4 regions of the Bacillus sp. M5A3_1b genome follow, and region 4 is predicted to be linked to each of the others. Evidence: riboswitches for the same ligand, from Rfam matches in the RefSeq annotation. Region 4 holds a riboswitch; each other region holds the start of a gene.
What was found. Region 4 has a riboswitch for thiamine pyrophosphate ahead of ACLBWW_RS05700 (energy-coupled thiamine transporter ThiT). Riboswitches for the same ligand answer to the same signal wherever they lie in the genome.
Positions count from the first base shown of each region.

Region 1: linked by a shared signal. The riboswitch ahead of ACLBWW_RS25155 (MTH1187 family thiamine-binding protein) and the one ahead of ACLBWW_RS05700 (energy-coupled thiamine transporter ThiT) in region 4 are both predicted to bind thiamine pyrophosphate.
Region 2: linked by a shared signal. The riboswitch ahead of tenA (thiaminase II) and the one ahead of ACLBWW_RS05700 (energy-coupled thiamine transporter ThiT) in region 4 are both predicted to bind thiamine pyrophosphate.
Region 3: linked by a shared signal. The riboswitch ahead of thiC (phosphomethylpyrimidine synthase ThiC) and the one ahead of ACLBWW_RS05700 (energy-coupled thiamine transporter ThiT) in region 4 are both predicted to bind thiamine pyrophosphate.

Region 1 is NZ_JBKEZY010000012.1:103,998-108,226, forward strand. Features, by position in the region: gene ACLBWW_RS25150 (methyl-accepting chemotaxis protein) at 1-1,461, shown strand, start outside; TPP riboswitch at 1,523-1,624, shown strand; gene ACLBWW_RS25155 (MTH1187 family thiamine-binding protein) at 1,725-2,045, shown strand; gene ACLBWW_RS25160 (ABC transporter permease) at 2,017-2,790, shown strand; gene ACLBWW_RS25165 (ABC transporter substrate-binding protein) at 2,787-3,785, shown strand; gene ACLBWW_RS25170 (ABC transporter ATP-binding protein) at 3,782-4,229, shown strand, end outside.
Region 2 is NZ_JBKEZY010000006.1:292,458-296,686, forward strand. Features, by position in the region: gene ACLBWW_RS18890 (exosporium protein D) at 394-840, shown strand; gene ACLBWW_RS18895 (homoserine dehydrogenase) at 1,104-1,583, opposite strand; gene ACLBWW_RS18900 (heterocycloanthracin/sonorensin family bacteriocin) at 1,952-2,281, opposite strand; gene tenA (thiaminase II) at 2,582-3,271, opposite strand; TPP riboswitch at 3,394-3,499, opposite strand; gene ddlB (D-alanine--D-alanine ligase) at 3,572-4,229, opposite strand, start outside.
Region 3 is NZ_JBKEZY010000003.1:297,609-301,837, forward strand. Features, by position in the region: gene thiC (phosphomethylpyrimidine synthase ThiC) at 26-1,786, opposite strand; TPP riboswitch at 1,899-2,014, opposite strand; gene lldP (L-lactate permease) at 2,086-3,747, opposite strand; gene ACLBWW_RS11245 (DUF4870 domain-containing protein) at 4,031-4,229, shown strand, end outside.
Region 4 is NZ_JBKEZY010000001.1:1,065,346-1,069,574, forward strand. Features, by position in the region: gene feoB (ferrous iron transport protein B) at 1-1,245, opposite strand, end outside; gene ACLBWW_RS05695 (FeoA family protein) at 1,242-1,469, opposite strand; TPP riboswitch at 1,664-1,765, shown strand; gene ACLBWW_RS05700 (energy-coupled thiamine transporter ThiT) at 1,851-2,525, shown strand; gene ACLBWW_RS05705 (sensor histidine kinase) at 2,731-4,229, opposite strand, start outside.

The DNA.
Region 1 (4,229 bases), on a different contig from region 4:
AACAGTGTTGGACAAACCTATATTGTTGGAGCGAAAAAAAATGAAAAAGGTGAGCTACAAATCATTGATTTATCTACAGGTTTAGCAAATGTTGTTGAAGTAAGGCCGGGAGAATATTATAAACAACCAGACCTTTGGATGAAAGCATATGATAAAGTAATGAGCACAAAAAAAGCAAACATGACAGAAGTATATGAAGACGCATTAGGAACATGGGTAACGATATTAGAGCCAATTAAAGATGGAGAAGGTAATATTGTGGCACTTGTTGCAGCTGATGTAGATGCTTCTATTGTTCCTAGTACAAAAGAAAAGTTCATTATACAAGGTTTAATGTTTATTTGTATTTCTGTTTTAATTGCAACTTTTATTCAATTCTTAATTGTGCGTAACGCACTTGCTCCATTGCGAGATTTACGTGAAGGATTGCGCAAAGTCGGTGAAGGTGATTTAAGTATTAAATTAGAGGAAAGACCAGATGATATTGGTATTATTAATGCGTATTTTAATAATACCATCGAGAAGTTTAAAGGAATTATAGATAAAGTGAAGCAGACAGCAGAACAGGTTTCCTCATCTTCACAAGAATTGTCAGTGAGTACGAAAGAGAATAGCATGGCAGTTAAAGAAATCGTAAGTTCTATGGTTGAGTTAAGAGCTGGAGCTCGGTTACAAGAAACTGCAGCACCACAGTATTTAGGCGCTGTATATGAAATGGAAGATAAGATGGAAGAGATAACGAATGCTGCAGAACAAATAGCGAAAGAGTCTGAAGGTACAAAGTATCATTCAGTAAAAGGAAATGGTGTTATTGAGCAGGCGATTAATCAAATGAACATAATACAAAATGCAGTACAAGATTTATCTTCTATCATCCATTCTTTGGAAACAAGATCAAAAGAAATTAGTGATATTGTAAATGTAATTACAGGTATTTCAAATCAAACTAATTCCCTAGCTTTAAATGCTTCTATTGAAGCTTCACGTGCTGAGGCAACCGGAAAGGGATTTGCTGTTGTTGCTGATGAAGTGCGTAAATTAGCAGAGCAGACGGAAGCATCAGCAAAAGATATAGCGAAATTAATAGGGGAAACACAAGTTGAAACGGAAGAAGCTGTTGTTTCAATGCAAAAAGCTTCAAAAGAAGTAGAATCTGGAATAAAACTTGTTGAAAGTAGTGGTGCTTTCTTTGAAAAAATTTCAAAATCAGCACAATCTGTTACAAATCAAGTTAGAGTTGTTTCTAGCAATTCAAGTGATATATTGCAAAATAGCCAAAATATTGTTCGTGTTGTAAATGAACTATCACTTATTGCAAATACGTATGCAAATAGTAGTAATAATATTGAAGAAAGTATGAAAGAGCAGGAAATGTCTGTACAAGATATTGCTGAATTAGCTAGTTCTTTAAGCTGGCTTTCACAGGAGTTACAAGAGTTAATAGGGGAATTCAAAAGTTAAATGAAATGATTATACGTGCTTTTGTTTGTTCAATAAAATAAATCATGCTACAATGAAAACGAATTAAGGACCGGGGAGCCAATTGGCTGAGAGGATGTAAACAAACATCGACCCTCAACCTGATCTGGATAATGCCAGCGTAGGGAGTTACTTAAAGTGATGTAGCATATGTTATTCTATAATAACTTGCATACAAGGCTTTCCTACGCAGTAGGAAAGCCTTTTCTTGTTTTAATATTTCATTTTATAAGGGGGATTTTACTATGTCACAACAAGTTACAATTTCATTTTCAGTAGTACCACAAGCGAAGAACAAAGATGTGTATTCTGTTGTTGATAAAGCAATTGAAGTTGTACAACAATCGGGAGTTCGTTATGAAGTAGGGGCAATGGAAACAACGCTGGAAGGAGAATTAGATGTACTTCTTGATATCATTAAACGTGCGCAACAAGCTTGTGTGGATGCTGGAGCAGAAGAAGTGATTACTTCTATTAAAATCCATTATCGTCCAAGTACTGGTGTAACGATAGATGAAAAGGTTTGGAAGTACCGTGATGAATATGCAAAACCAGAAGCAATCTAAAACAATTACAACAATTTGGCTTATCCTTCTCATAGCGATATGGGAAGGATCTGTTTCATTATTTAAAATTGAACCGTGGATTTTACCGAAGCCTTCTGCCATTGTTCAAGAATTAATTGGAATGAAAGATTTACTATTACCGAATACGATGCAAACGTTACAAGAGGTTCTAATTGGACTGTTTTTTGCGATTTTAATTGGGACAAGTATTGCAATTATTATGGATGTTATCCCTTTATTTCGTATTTTAATAAATCCGTTGCTTGTTATTTCGCAAACGATTCCAATCGTTGTACTTGCACCGTTATTTATTATTTGGTTTGGATATGGAATGCTACCGAAAGTAATGGTAGTAATACTCGTTTGTTTCTTCCCGATTGCGCTTAGCATTTTAGAAGGTTTTCAAACGGTAGATAAAAATATGTTGAAGTTGTTGCAAACGATGAAGGCAACGAAATGGCAAGTTTACCAGAAAGTAAAGTTTCCAGCAGTGTTGCCATACTTTTTCTCAGGTTTAAAAATTGCAGTTACATATAGCGTAATGGGAGCAATTATTGGGGAATGGCTCGGTGCAAGTGAAGGATTAGGAGTTATGCTTACAAGGGCTACAAAATCCTTTTTAACAGCCCGAGTATTTGGTGTGGCAGCAATTATTGTTATGGTGACATTATGTCTGTATTTTATCGTGGAGTTTATGGCAAGAATAACAGCACCATGGATATATAGAAAGGACGGCAGAAAATGAAAAAAGGTTTAAAAGTTATGTTGGCTGCCTTATTAGCAGTAGGTGTAGCTGGATGTAATCCGGCGAAGAAAGAAGAAAGTGCAAGTAAAGATCAAAAAGTAAAAGTAGTATTAGATTGGTTTCCGAATACGAATCATACTGGCCTATATGTAGCGCAAACGAAAGATTATTATAAAAAGCAAGGATTAGATGTAGAGATTATTCAGCCAGGTGATAATGTGACAGCGGAGCAAATGATAGCTTCCGGAAAAGCTGACTTTGCAATAAGCGCACAAGAAAATGTAACGTTGGCTCGTGTGGAAGGTATTCCTGTTGTATCTGTAGGAGCAATCATCCAACATAATACTTCAGCTTTTGCATCACTTAAAAAAGATAATATGACGTCACCAAAAGATTTTGAAGGTAAACGTTACGGCGGCTGGGGAGGACCAGCAGAAGAAGCGACGTTGAAGACAATCATGGAGAAGCATCAAGCTGATTTTAATAAAGTTGAAAAAATCATCTTAGGACAAACAGATTTCTTTAAATCAATCGGTCGTGATGCAGACTTTGAATGGATATATTACGGATGGGATGGAATTGAAGCGAAGCGCCAAGGAAAAGAGTTAAATACGATTATGGTGAAAGACTTAGACCCAGCGCTTGATTTCTATAGTCCTGTTATTATTACGAGTGAAAAACATACGAAGCAAGATAAAGACTTTGTGAAAAAGTTTATGAGTGCAACGACAGAAGGTTATAATTTTGCAATTAAAGAACCGAAAGAAGCTGCTGATATTTTAATTAAAGCAGTTCCAGATGTGAATAAAGAATTAGTACAAGAAAGTCAAAAATGGTTAAGTACGAAGTATCAAGATGATGCAAAAGTGTGGGGAGTACAGAAGGAAGAAGTTTGGACGAATTACATGAATTTCTTATATGATAACAAAGTTATTAAGAAGAAAATTGATGTGAAAGATGCCTTTACAAATGAGTTCCTTCCAAGTGAAAAATGAGTGGATTACAAATAAAAGAGATCGTAAAAGCTTTTGATGGAAAGAATGTATTGGAAAATATTAGTGCTTCTATACGAGAGGGAGAGTTCGTTTCCTTTGTAGGACCGAGTGGTTGCGGGAAAAGCACATTATTAAATATGATTGCAAATGTTGAAAATCCAACAAGTGGGAATGTAACGTATAAGGATAGGCACGTACAAGAGCAAGATGTTGTAAGTTATATGCCGCAGCAGGATTTATTACTACCGTGGCGATCAGCTTTGCAAAATATAGTTCTTCCATTGGAAATCGAAGGGAAACCGAAAAAACAAAGGCTAACAGAAGGAATGGAAGCATTAAAGCAATTTGAACTAGATGAATATGCAGACCATTATCCAGATGAATTGTCTGGTGGTATGCGTCAAAGGATTAGTTTTCTGCGCACATATTTATGTGAAAAGCCAA
Region 2 (4,229 bases), on a different contig from region 4:
ATCTGAAGCTTTTCGTTTTTCTAGCGAATCCAATAACTATTAAAGGGGGCCCCCTGGCTCTCTTTTCACATTAGAAATCACTAAAATCCCGTTCCTCAACTATGAGCCTGCTCACTATATATATTCATTAATAAACATGGGTTACTCTTCATTTCATTCAAATATCTATTTTATATTAAATCCGCACACCCCTTAGAAGCATACATACGATATCATGTGGTATTCTTTTTCAATATTAGGTTTTATCCGAGTGCGCCTTGGATGGCGCTCTTTAATTTTCAAATAACATTTTCAAGTAATTACGAGAGCGAATTTTATAATTTTGTACAAGCACTACTTCGCTTTATTAAATAGACTATATAAACATCAAAAAGAAGGGAGCTATAAATTCATATGGCTGATTATTTTTATAAAGGTGGTAAAAAGTATTATAAAAAACAATCGTATTCTCACCATCAAAAAGATAACTGTTTTATCAAAACCTATACAATAACTGGTTCGAATACAGCTTTAAATTTCAACGTACCAGCTAACACTACAAGAACTGCTTTTGAAGATTTCACCAATAACCACAATAAAACATTAATTCAAATATCTGTTGCCAGTGATGTTAGCTCGATTGAAGTAACTATTCGAACAAGAAGGTCCCCCACACCAATTATCGCCACCCTTGTCCCAGATGAAACAAGAGTATTTCAAGTAGAAGATTTCCAAAGTCTTACCCTCACTAATAATACTGAAATCCTTGATTTTATTGATATTTTGGTCAAAAAAACTTTTTGCATCTGTTGCAATGATAAGAATGATTCGTACGATGAATATTACCATGAGTGCAAGTAATAGATTAAATCACCAGAAGAACTCTTTAAATAGAGGGTTCTTTTCTTTTCACTCCCCTGATCTCCCCTTATTTTATTAAAATAACTATTTTGTTCATTTTTTTGATACTTCACTTAACTCTTTTCGAAGAGCATCTTTTTCATCATGAATGACATTTAATCGCTTATACAGCACCCCTAAAATCTTTATTTTAATACAATAACTTTACATTAAAACTAAAAAAGAATACCTTAAGTCGGTGCCCTTCTTGCAAATATCAACCTTTATGTAATTGAACATACAGATAAAACTAATCCCCCAAATGTAATTGCACCTAGTAATCCTAATACAAATCCAGTTATGCAAATACAATCAGCAAGACAAATGGAAGACTGCGATAATGGAACAAATGACCTACTTGTACTCGATCCATATTGTTTTATTTTCTCATAATTCATATCTAACATTAATTGTAGACATGCTATACCTTCCTCAATAGAATAAAGAGATTCTTTTTCTAATTGATCCAATAATTTACTATTAAAAGTAATTGGAAGAGGATACCGTTTATCTAATTTCATATGTTGATAACTTAATTGTAAACGAGATAATATATTATTTTTCTTTTTTTCACATGTTACTGTGTGTTTCATTTTATTAAATTCATTTAATAACAGTGTCAATTCATCTCTGTTTCCGTATAAATCCCTTGCTATTTTTCTCTTTAGTTTGTACGAATGGATAATAGATTTAAGTTCAATCATTTTAATACACTTCCTAATATAATTTTACTTACCCCAATATTTTAAAAATAAACAGTTCTTTTAAATCTTATTTAAAATACACTCAAGTATCTTCATTTACTATCGATTAACATTACATTAACCTTACATAGCTGTAATAATTTCTTTTGCTACCCACTAACTAGAAGCAACAGATTCCTTATTTGATGGTAAAAATATAAAAAAGCAATGATTAGGTTTTAAGTCTAGTCATTGCTTTATATATCTTATCTTGATTTACAACTAAAAATCTAAATATCATTCTTTCACTTGAATGCTACATATGTTTTTATTAAATTCTTTAATAAAAATTATATAATGCTTCACTAATGGATTCCTTTTTTCTCTTATCAATATTCATATGTTACAATAGTACCAGTTGTATCAGTAGTACCATTAAAACCACTAAAACAATTTGAACAACTACCACAGCCACCACAACCTCCGCAGCCCCCACAACCAAAACAACCAAAGCAACCAATACAACGGAATCCACCACAACGAAATCCACCACAGCGACCTGCACAACCTCCACAACGACCACCACAACCTCCACAGCGACGAACAGCATCTTCAATATAGTAATATGGATATTGGTTTTGTTGGTCCCAATACACGATATTTCCAGGCTGGTAATCATTAAGGCTTAACGCTTGTAGTTCTTGTTGAAACTGATTCATTTTCATGACCTCCGTTTATAAACTTCAACCTTTTCAATACTTTCCTATATTTCTGTTCGTTAAATCTAAGTAGAAATAGCGCTATCAACTAAGTTCAATACGTACACCTACAAAGTATGACCTATCACTAGATAATGTACCTTGTTCATATACCTATTTTTAGGTTATTTTTCCCATAGGCTCATTTTTATAAATTGAAAAAAGACGCACTTAGATCGATGCGTCTTTTTGCGATACTTCTTTTGTGAAATCATATACATAAGTATTATTCATACCTGTGAATAACAATACCTCTACTCATTATCCAATTACATCTTTTATTTCTGTATTGACTGGCCACTTTTCTAAAGTATAGGCCATTTCCCAAAATGAATATTCATATTGACTGCTAATAATAAAGTGCTGTTTCATTCGATTTCGATCTGCCTCTGTCACTTTTTCAGCTATTGTATCTAACCGTGTAATTTGTTCTTCAACTAATGTTCTGAACCAATCAGATCCATAAGCAGAAATCCATTCGTTATAAATTGGCTCTTCTGGCTGACACTCTTTTAAACGTTCACCAATTTCATAATACAACCAATAGCAAGGTAAAATTGCTGCAATGATATCGCCTAAATGTCCTTCATACGCAGCACGATACATATGTGAAGTATAAGCGTATGCAGTTGGAGCAGGGATAAAATTATTTTTCTCTTCTTGTGTTATCCCTAGTTTCTTCGCAAAGTTCTCATGTAAAGATAATTCCGCCTCGTATGTATTTTGAGCATGATGTGCCATACGAGCTGTCGTTTCTAATTCTAGAGCCTTTGCAGCTCCTAAAGTTTGTACTCTAGCGAAGTGACTCAAATAATATGAATCCTGAAGTACGTAATAGCGAAAACTAGCTAAATCTAACGTTCCTTCACCAAGTTGTTTTACAAAAGGATGATGAAAACTAGCTTCCCAAATTGAATCTACTTCTTGACGTAATGATTGTGAAAATGTCATTTAAATCCCTCCAATAAAGTATAAAATTTAAGTATTTACCCACAGTTATTAAATCTGTAAAATAAAAAAACTTTCTTTACAAACGTAAAGAAAGTGAAATTGACAGTATTTATTCATAAAATAGTAATGTCTTCCCACTTCCCTACGCTAGTATTAACCAGATCAGGTACTAAGAGTCTCAAATTCTCATTTGATCTCAGCCTATAATAGGCCCCCCTAGTGGATAAATATTTAATTTTCGTATTGCATTCATCATAACATACTTCATGTTACTGTCAAAAGTATTCATGATAGCGCTTCTTAAAACCCTTCTTCTTTTCTTACTTTTAATGAAGTTTCAATAATCATATCTAATAGTTTACTATAATGAATACCAGCTGCATCTGCACTTTTCGGTAGTAAGCTTGCTTGTGTCATCCCTGGTAATGTATTAACCTCCATTACATATGGAATTCCGTCCTTTACCATCATATCCACCCTTGCATAAACGCTGCATTTCAATGCTTTATAACAAGCCAGTGACGCTTTGTTTACACGTTTCTTCAATTCAGCTGGAAGTTCGATAACTTCTTCAATTGTACTAACATCATCATATTTTGCATTGTAATCAAAGAACTCAGCTGCATGTCGGATTGAAATAATAGGTAACTGTTTTCCATCAAAAATTGAACATGTAATCTCATCACCTTTTATATACTTCTCTATTACTACTTCAGAATCCCATTCAAACACAGTTTCCAGCATTGAAATTAATTCATCTTTATCATATACAATCTTTACCCCAACACTTGATCCACCAGAGTTTGGTTTTACCACTAACGGAAATCCTAACTTATCTAATTCATCAAGATTTAGATCCGCCATTTTTGTAAGTTCAATCCAATCGGGTGTTTCTATACCTTCATAGCGTAAAATCTTTTTCGAAATATTTTTGTCCATACATATACCGCTAGATAAC
Region 3 (4,229 bases), on a different contig from region 4:
CAATCAAGTAAAGAGGTGTAACGTGTTATTGGTATAAATGACTACCAGTGTCTTTAAATTCTTTCGCTTTCTCTTTCATCCCTTTTTCAATTGCTTCTGTCGTTTCTAAATCATTGTCTTTCGCATATTCACGAATATCATGTGAAATTCTCATACTACAAAACTTCGGTCCACACATTGAACAGAAATGAGCCGTTTTCGCGCCTTCTGCTGGCAATGTTTCATCGTGATATTCCATCGCACGTTCAGGGTCTAAAGATAAATTAAATTGATCGCGCCAACGGAATTCAAAGCGAGCTTTTGAAAGTGCATCATCACGCTGATGAGCCGTTTTGTGCCCTTTCGCAAGATCAGCTGCATGTGCAGCAATTTTGTACGTAATAACCCCCGTGCGAACATCATCTTTATTCGGCAAACCTAAATGTTCTTTCGGCGTTACATAACAAAGCATCGCCGTTCCGAACCAGCCAATCATCGCCGCTCCAATTGCCGATGTAATATGGTCATAACCTGGTGCAATATCTGTCGTTAACGGCCCAAGTGTATAGAACGGCGCGCCCTGACAAATATCAAGCTCTTTCTCCATATTCTCTTTAATTAAATGCATCGGTACATGCCCAGGTCCTTCAATCATCACTTGCACATCATGTTTCCAAGCAATCTTCGTTAATTCACCAAGTGTTTCAAGCTCAGAAAACTGTGCTTCGTCATTTGCATCTGCAATCGAACCTGGACGTAATCCATCTCCAAGAGAGAACGAAACGTCGTACTGCTTCATAATTTCACATATCTCTTCAAAATGAGTGTATAAGAAGTTTTCTTTATGATGGAATAAACACCACTGTGCCATAATTGAACCACCACGTGAAACGATACCTGTCGTACGCTTTGCAGTAATCGGAATGTAGCGAAGTAATACGCCCGCGTGAATTGTAAAGTAATCAACGCCTTGCTCAGCTTGCTCAATTAACGTATCACGATACACTTCCCACGTTAAATCTTCTGCAATTCCATTTACTTTCTCCAGCGCTTGATAGATCGGTACAGTTCCAACTGGTACAGGCGCGTTACGAATAATCCACTCACGCGTCGTATGAATATTTTTACCTGTAGATAAATCCATAATCGTATCTGCACCCCAGCGCGTTGCCCACGTCATCTTCTCTACTTCTTCTGCAATTGAAGAAGATACAGCAGAGTTTCCGATATTTGCATTGACCTTCACGTGAAAGTTACGGCCGATAATCATCGGTTCTGCTTCCGGATGGTTAATATTCGCCGGTAAAATGGCACGACCTTCCGCGATTTCCTTACGAACAAACTCAGGCTCTACTCCTTCACGAATCGCAACATATTCCATCTCAGACGTAATGATGCCATTACGCGCATAATGCATTTGCGTAACGTTTGCCCCTTGCTTTGCTCTAAGCGGCTGGCGATCCATTTGCGGAAAAACAGGTGTATGTTTTGAAGCAACCTTCACACCGTCATCCTCTGGTTTCACTTCGCGCCCTTCATATGCTTCTACATCCCCGCGCTCTATAATCCAAGAGTGGCGCGGCGTTGGAATCCCCTTTTCCAGCTCCACCTTATACGCAGGATCTGTATAAGGACCGCTCGTATCATATACACGAATTGGCGGATTCGGAATGCCATTCGTTTCACTTTGTTCAATCTCGCGCATCGGCACTTTCATACCCGCACGTGGTCCATCCACATACACTTTCTTACTTCCTGGTAAACTCGATTTCAATTCAATTTGCTCAGCTGAAACAGACTGTTTCATAACCTTTGTTGCCCCCCTGTACGTGACAAGGACGAGATATGGCCAGCGTATGCCAAAATAAAAAGAGCCAGGTCCATAAAAAAATAAGGACCTGGCTCATAAAGACATCATTATGTAAAGCCGTTAACTTCCCTACGCTGGTACGAGCCAGATCAGGTCCAAAGGGTTAAGAAGTTCACACGCTTCTCTCTCAGCCTACGCATACGTTAGGCACCCCTAGTTTATCACTGATTTAATTTTCAATACTTTCCCATCATACACGATAATCTGAAAAATGCAAAGTTTATTTCTTTTGTTGTTTATGGAATCATCCACGTTAAATAATATGCCTGTACATACGTCATAATACCAACAATAATTACGAAGAATAAACTATGCTTCACTGTAAAGCGGAATAAATCTGATTCTTTTCCAGCAAGTCCAACTGCCGCACAAGCAATTGCAATCGATTGCGGAGAAATCATTTTTCCTGTTACACCGCCCGTTGTATTTGCTGCAACGAGAAGTACTTCAGATACACCGACTTGCTGCGCTGTAATCGCTTGTAAATTCGAGAACAGTGCATTCGCTGACGTATCGGATCCTGTTAAAAATACACCGATCCAGCCTAGGAATGGTGAGAAGAACGGGAATAGTCCGCCAGTTCCTGCAAGTGCTAATGCTAATGTAGAAGATAGACCAGAATAGTTTGCGATAAACGCAAATCCTAATACGAATCCGATAGATAGAATTGGCATCTTAAGCTCATTTAACGTTTCTTTAAATGTTACTACTGCATCTTTTGCACTCATTTTCAAAATAAAGATAGAAATGATACAAGCAATTAAAATTGCTGTTCCCGTCGCTGATAAAATATCTAATTTCAAGATTGCTTCATAAGGCGTCGGTTTATTTACAATTGGCTCTGCTTTCATTACTAAATTGTGTAAGCCTGGAACTTCAAACTTAAACACAAGGCTTTCCAAAGCACCGCCTGGAGCAAATAACGCTTTAAAGAAACTTTGGCTCCAAATGACTACCATCACAGTTAAAATAATGAATGGAGACCATGCTTTTACTACTTTTCCTACCGTTAGTTTTGGCATAGATGTTGCCGTCGTTGTCGCAGCTACTTCACTATTTGCTTGTTTAGACTGATAAATTTCTTTCGGCTGCCAAACTTTTAAGAATAGCGATAAACTCACTAAACTTACTAGTGCTGACGTAATATCCGGAAGTTCTGGTCCTAAGAATGTCGCTGTAATGAACTGCGTAATTGCAAATGAGCTACCTGCTACAAATAGAGCAGGCCATGTTTGTCTTACCCCTTTAAATCCATCCATTAAAAATACGATAAAGAACGGAACAAATAATGATAAGAACGGTAATTGATGCCCAGCCATTTGTCCAATTTTATGCGGATCAATACCTGTTACTTGTCCAGCAACTGTAATCGGAATTCCCATCGCTCCGAACGCTACGGGTGCCGTATTTGCGATTAAACAAAGACCCGCTGCATATAAAGGATTTAACCCAAGACCTGCAAGAAGCGCTGCGGTAATCGCTACTGGTGCACCAAATCCTGCTGCCCCTTCCAAAAATGCTCCAAATGAAAAACCGATTAAAATAACGAGTAAACGATGGTCATTCGTAATGGATAATACAGATGCACGAATCACATCGAATTGACCTGTTTTCACAGATATTTTATATAAAAATACCGACATAATGATAATCCAAGCAATTGGCCATAGTCCGTATAAGAAACCATATCCCGTCGCTGCCATCGCCATCGTGAACGGCATCTTATAAGCGAATAATGCAACTAAAATTGTAAGTACAACTGTAATAAATCCTGCCACATACCCCTTCATGCGGAAAACTGCTAACGCTAAGAAAAAAAAGATAATCGGAATAAGTGCGACCACTGCCGAAATCCAAATGTTTCCGAACGGATCATAAACTTGTGTCCATGTGTTCATTGTTCTCTCCCCCTAAAGAATCCCCTTTTAAATAGAATAACCTCATCAATAGACTATCAGGTCATCATACCTTTAAGTCTAAAATAAAAAAACGCCCAAGAAAACGTTTTCATTAATTCTACCATAACAATTTTCATTTAAAAAGATTTTTTTGAAAATTTTATTATTTAACAGGAAATCTTACAAAATCGTCACGTTCCTGTAATGTTCATCGATAGAAAGCTTGCCAAAACTATTGCATAATAATAGTATAACAACAGACATTATTCATGAGGTGATATATATGAATGGAAACAAAATATTAGCTGCTTTATCATACTTTAGTGTACTATTTGCCCCTATCTTATTCCCTATTATCGTTTGGATTGTAGGCGATGCTGAAACAAAACCACATGCAAAACGTGCTCTATGGACACACATTATTCCAAGTATCGCTACATTCATCGGCGTAACTATTCTAGGAATTATGGGTATCGGATCTG
Region 4 (4,229 bases):
TTCTTTTTCTTGTTCAATCGTTCTCGCTGCCATAATACCTGGAACATTACATCCAAAACCGATAATCATCGGAATGAACGCTTTTCCGTTTAAACCGAAGAACTCCATAATTCTATCCATAACAACTGCAATTCGCGCCATATACCCTGAATCTTCTAATAATGAAATGAAAAAGAATAGTGCAAAGATTTGTGGAACGAATACTAATACAGCACCAACACCGGCAATAATACCTTCTGTAACGAGTGCTTGAATAAAATGAGAAGCTCCAATACTTGTAAGTCCAGCCGTCACCCAATCCGTAAGCTGGCCACCAAAAAACTCATCTAACATATCGGATAAAGGTGTACCAATCCACGTAAACGTAACCTGAAAAATAAAAAACATAACTGCTAAAAAGATTGGAAGTCCTAAAATTTTATGTGTAATTAATCTATCAATTTTTTCCGAAAAAGGAATTTTCCCTTCTTTCTCATGCCGCATAACATTTGTTTTTAACTTTTCAATATACGCTTCACGAGTTTTGTAAATGTGCTCCTCCAACGTACAATCAAGTTTTCCTTCTAAGCGAGATCGAATGGCTGCAAGTTCCTTATAAATTGGTAATGCTTTCATTTCTTTTTCTACTACTTCGTTATTGCTTAAAAATTGAAGAGCTAACCATCTTGGATGCTTGTAATTCGCTTTCTCTAAAAGAGAAATTACCTGTCCAATTCCTTCATCCATCTGTACACCATATGAAATTATGAATGGCTTTTTCTCGTTTTTGTCATTTTCTTTAAGAGTCGCAAGTAGTTCTTCACAACCTTTTCCGCTTCTTGCAACGACAGGAACGACTGTTACACCTAATAACTGTGATAATCGTTTTACATTAATTACAATGCCTCGTTGCTTTGCCACATCGACCATATTTAATCCGATTGAAACCGGCTTTCCAAACTCAAGTAATTGCAACGTTAAATGCATATTTCTCTCGAATTGCGAAGAATCCACTATATTTAACATATGATGAAATTCGTCTGTTAGTAGAAAATTTGTAACGACACCTTCATCACGCGAAACTGGATTCAAATCATAAACACCTGGTAAATCAATTAATGTCCCTTGCTTATCTTTTAATTTACCAACCTTCTTTTCTACTGTTACACCGCTCCAGTTTCCTACGTATTCATAAGAACCAGTAAGTGCATTAAATAATGATGTCTTCCCTGTATTCGGATTCCCTAGCAAAGCTACCTTATTCACGCTAATTCCACCTTTATCATTTTCGCGTCACAATGACGAATACTAATTAACTGTCCACGACACTCCAATGTACAAGGACCTTTGAACATCGCTTTCTGCTTCATGCGAAGTTCACTTCCTTCAGAAAGACCGAAAGCAGCCAATCTTCTCTTTAGTAAATGATCTAAAGACTGAACGCTTTTTACTAACACTTTCTCACCGATTTTAATATCTACTAAGCTCATAACCTTCCCCCTCAGAAGAGAATGATAATTATTTTCAAAAAAATTATAGCACACTCTATTTCTCTTGTACTATACCCTTTTGCTTCACATTTATTAATATTTCGCTACAATTCTATTTCAATCATTGTCATACTGTATTCGTTTGCCATTCTCATCCATTTCGCTTACAATAAACAATAGCAAATAAAGAATCTCGTTATCACTGGGGGAGCCATGCCGCTGAGAGGGAACACTTCGTTCCGACCCTTCGAACCTGTTAGTTAATGCTAACGCAGGGATTGTGCAAACGTCCGAAATACATACCTCTTTTTATTTACGTATTTCGTATCCTCCTATGATATCTATTCTTTTTTGTACAACTTGGATTTAGGGGGAGACAACATGCGTAACACCAATTTACAAGCGATGATCGAATCTGCAATTCTTGCAGCCTTCGCCCTGGTCATCGACATTTTACCACTTTCAATCAAAATATCAGCAACAGGTGGTTCCATCTCATTCGCTATGATTCCTATTTTTATTATCGCATATCGCTGGGGCTTCAAAATGGCTTTCTTAGGAGGCTTAATTTGGGGATTATTACAAATTGTCGTAGGCGATGCCATTATCGTCACACCAATTCAAGTACTAATTGAATACTTCGTTGCTTTCGCATTCATTGGATTTGCTGGTTTATTCTATCGACCAATTCAAAAAGCACTTTTAACATCCAATGTAAATAGCTTAGAACAATCCAATTTAAGTAGCCGTAAAGACAAACCTTCACAAAAACAAAACGAAGGAAAGAAAGTTATTGGTTACATTATTGTTGCCACATTTGTTGGTAGCTTTGCTCGCTACTTCTGTCACTTTATTGCCGGTATTATTTTCTGGGGACAATATGCACCGAAAGGCCAATCAGCAGTTCTATATTCTTTAATATTTAACGGTAGCACAATGATTGGTTCCTATATTCTATGTACCGTTTTACTTATCTTTTTATTTATCACTTCACCACGTTTATTCAAAAGCATCAATGCTTATCAACTGAATTCGAAGAAAAAGAGCGCTTCATGAGCGCTCTTTTTTTCATATCGTAATATCAATTAAAAATACAATAAATACACAAAAGAAAATAAATACCATTATACTTAGCCAATTGCTATGCACGGTTCATCGACTCCTTACATAACCTCATTTTCTAACCAGATTATATCGCTTAAAAATAAAGATTAGGTAAAGATAATATGAAAATAAATTAAAAAAGCGTAGATTACATTGTCTACGCTTTTTTCGGTAAATAGAAGTAAAATAATACACCATCTTTTGTATTTTCTGCCCCATATTCAGCTTCGTGTAATTCTAAAATATTTTTAGAAATAGCTAGACCAAGCCCAGTTCCACCTTGTGAACGCTGGCGAGCTGCATCCACGCGATAAAAACGATCCCAAATTTTATCTAATTGCTCTTCTTCAATGTGAGTGCCTTTATTTTCAATACACACTTTTATACGATCCTTCTCATCTATTGTAGAAATGATAATATCTTCTTTATTTGGTGTATAACGTATGGCATTCGTAATGAAGTTCACGATCACTTGTTCAATCCGTCCTTGATTTGCGACTACTTCAAATGGACCTATATTTTTATGAACACGAAGTTCTTTTTTCTCTATTTCTACAGAAAGGTGTTCACATATATCTTCCATTACTGTATCGATATAAAATGAATCCATTTTCATTTTATATGTGCCTGACTCAAATTTAGCTAACTCCAGCATATCCAAAATTAATGTATCCATTTTATCTACTTCCCGTTCCATCGCTTGAAAATAATACTCCTTTTTATGCTCAGCTACTCCATCTTTTAAAATAGAAATACAGCTTTTCATAATACTCAGCGGTGTTTTTAGTTCATGCGAAACACCAGAAATGAATTCTTTCCGCGTCTTTTCTAATTTTCTTTCCTTTTCAATATCTTGTTCTAGCTGTCCAATATGGGAATGGAGTTTATTGGATAATACATTAATATTTTTCGATAAATCACCAATTTCATCTTTTGAAGTAATTGGTATTTGTTCTGTGAAATCTAAATGCGCTATTTTCTTCGTCGTATCATTTATTTTTAATAACGGCTTTGCAATTTGTTTTGAATAATAGAATGACGCTAGAAAAATAAGAACAACTACAAATGCAATGATGTAAATGTAGTAATCTTGCACCATTTGTACAGCTTCATCTACAGGCTGTAAAGAAGCCATCGCATATATATAAGTTACTGATCCATCTTTTTCTTTTGTTGGCTTGATTAATAATTTATATTTAATATCATTTTTTTCATAGTCCATTGTTTGTATTGCATATTGTATGTGCTTGCTCTCTTTTAATAATAAATTAGTTTGAAATTCTTTTATGTTATCTAAGAAGATACTATTTTTATAAATTGGATTTATAGGACCTGTTACATCAGGAAGCTGAACTTTCGTAACACGCCCACTTATGTAAGCATCTAATTCTTGAGCAGATTCTTCCTGGACAGCTGGTTTCTTTTCCTTAGCAAGTTGCTCCCCAGCAGCTCTCCTTTTCTCCTCATCTAATTTCATTTTCTCCTTAAATGCTTTTTCTAACGGTTTATTAGATCCACTTAAATTTTGCTTACCTAATGAGAAAGAGAATGGAATAAAACTATCTTCTTTTTTCACTCCAGAAAAATAAATCTCTTGTCCTAAAAAATGCTCTGATGATTTGTTATCAATCTCCTCTATATTGATGAGATTATATA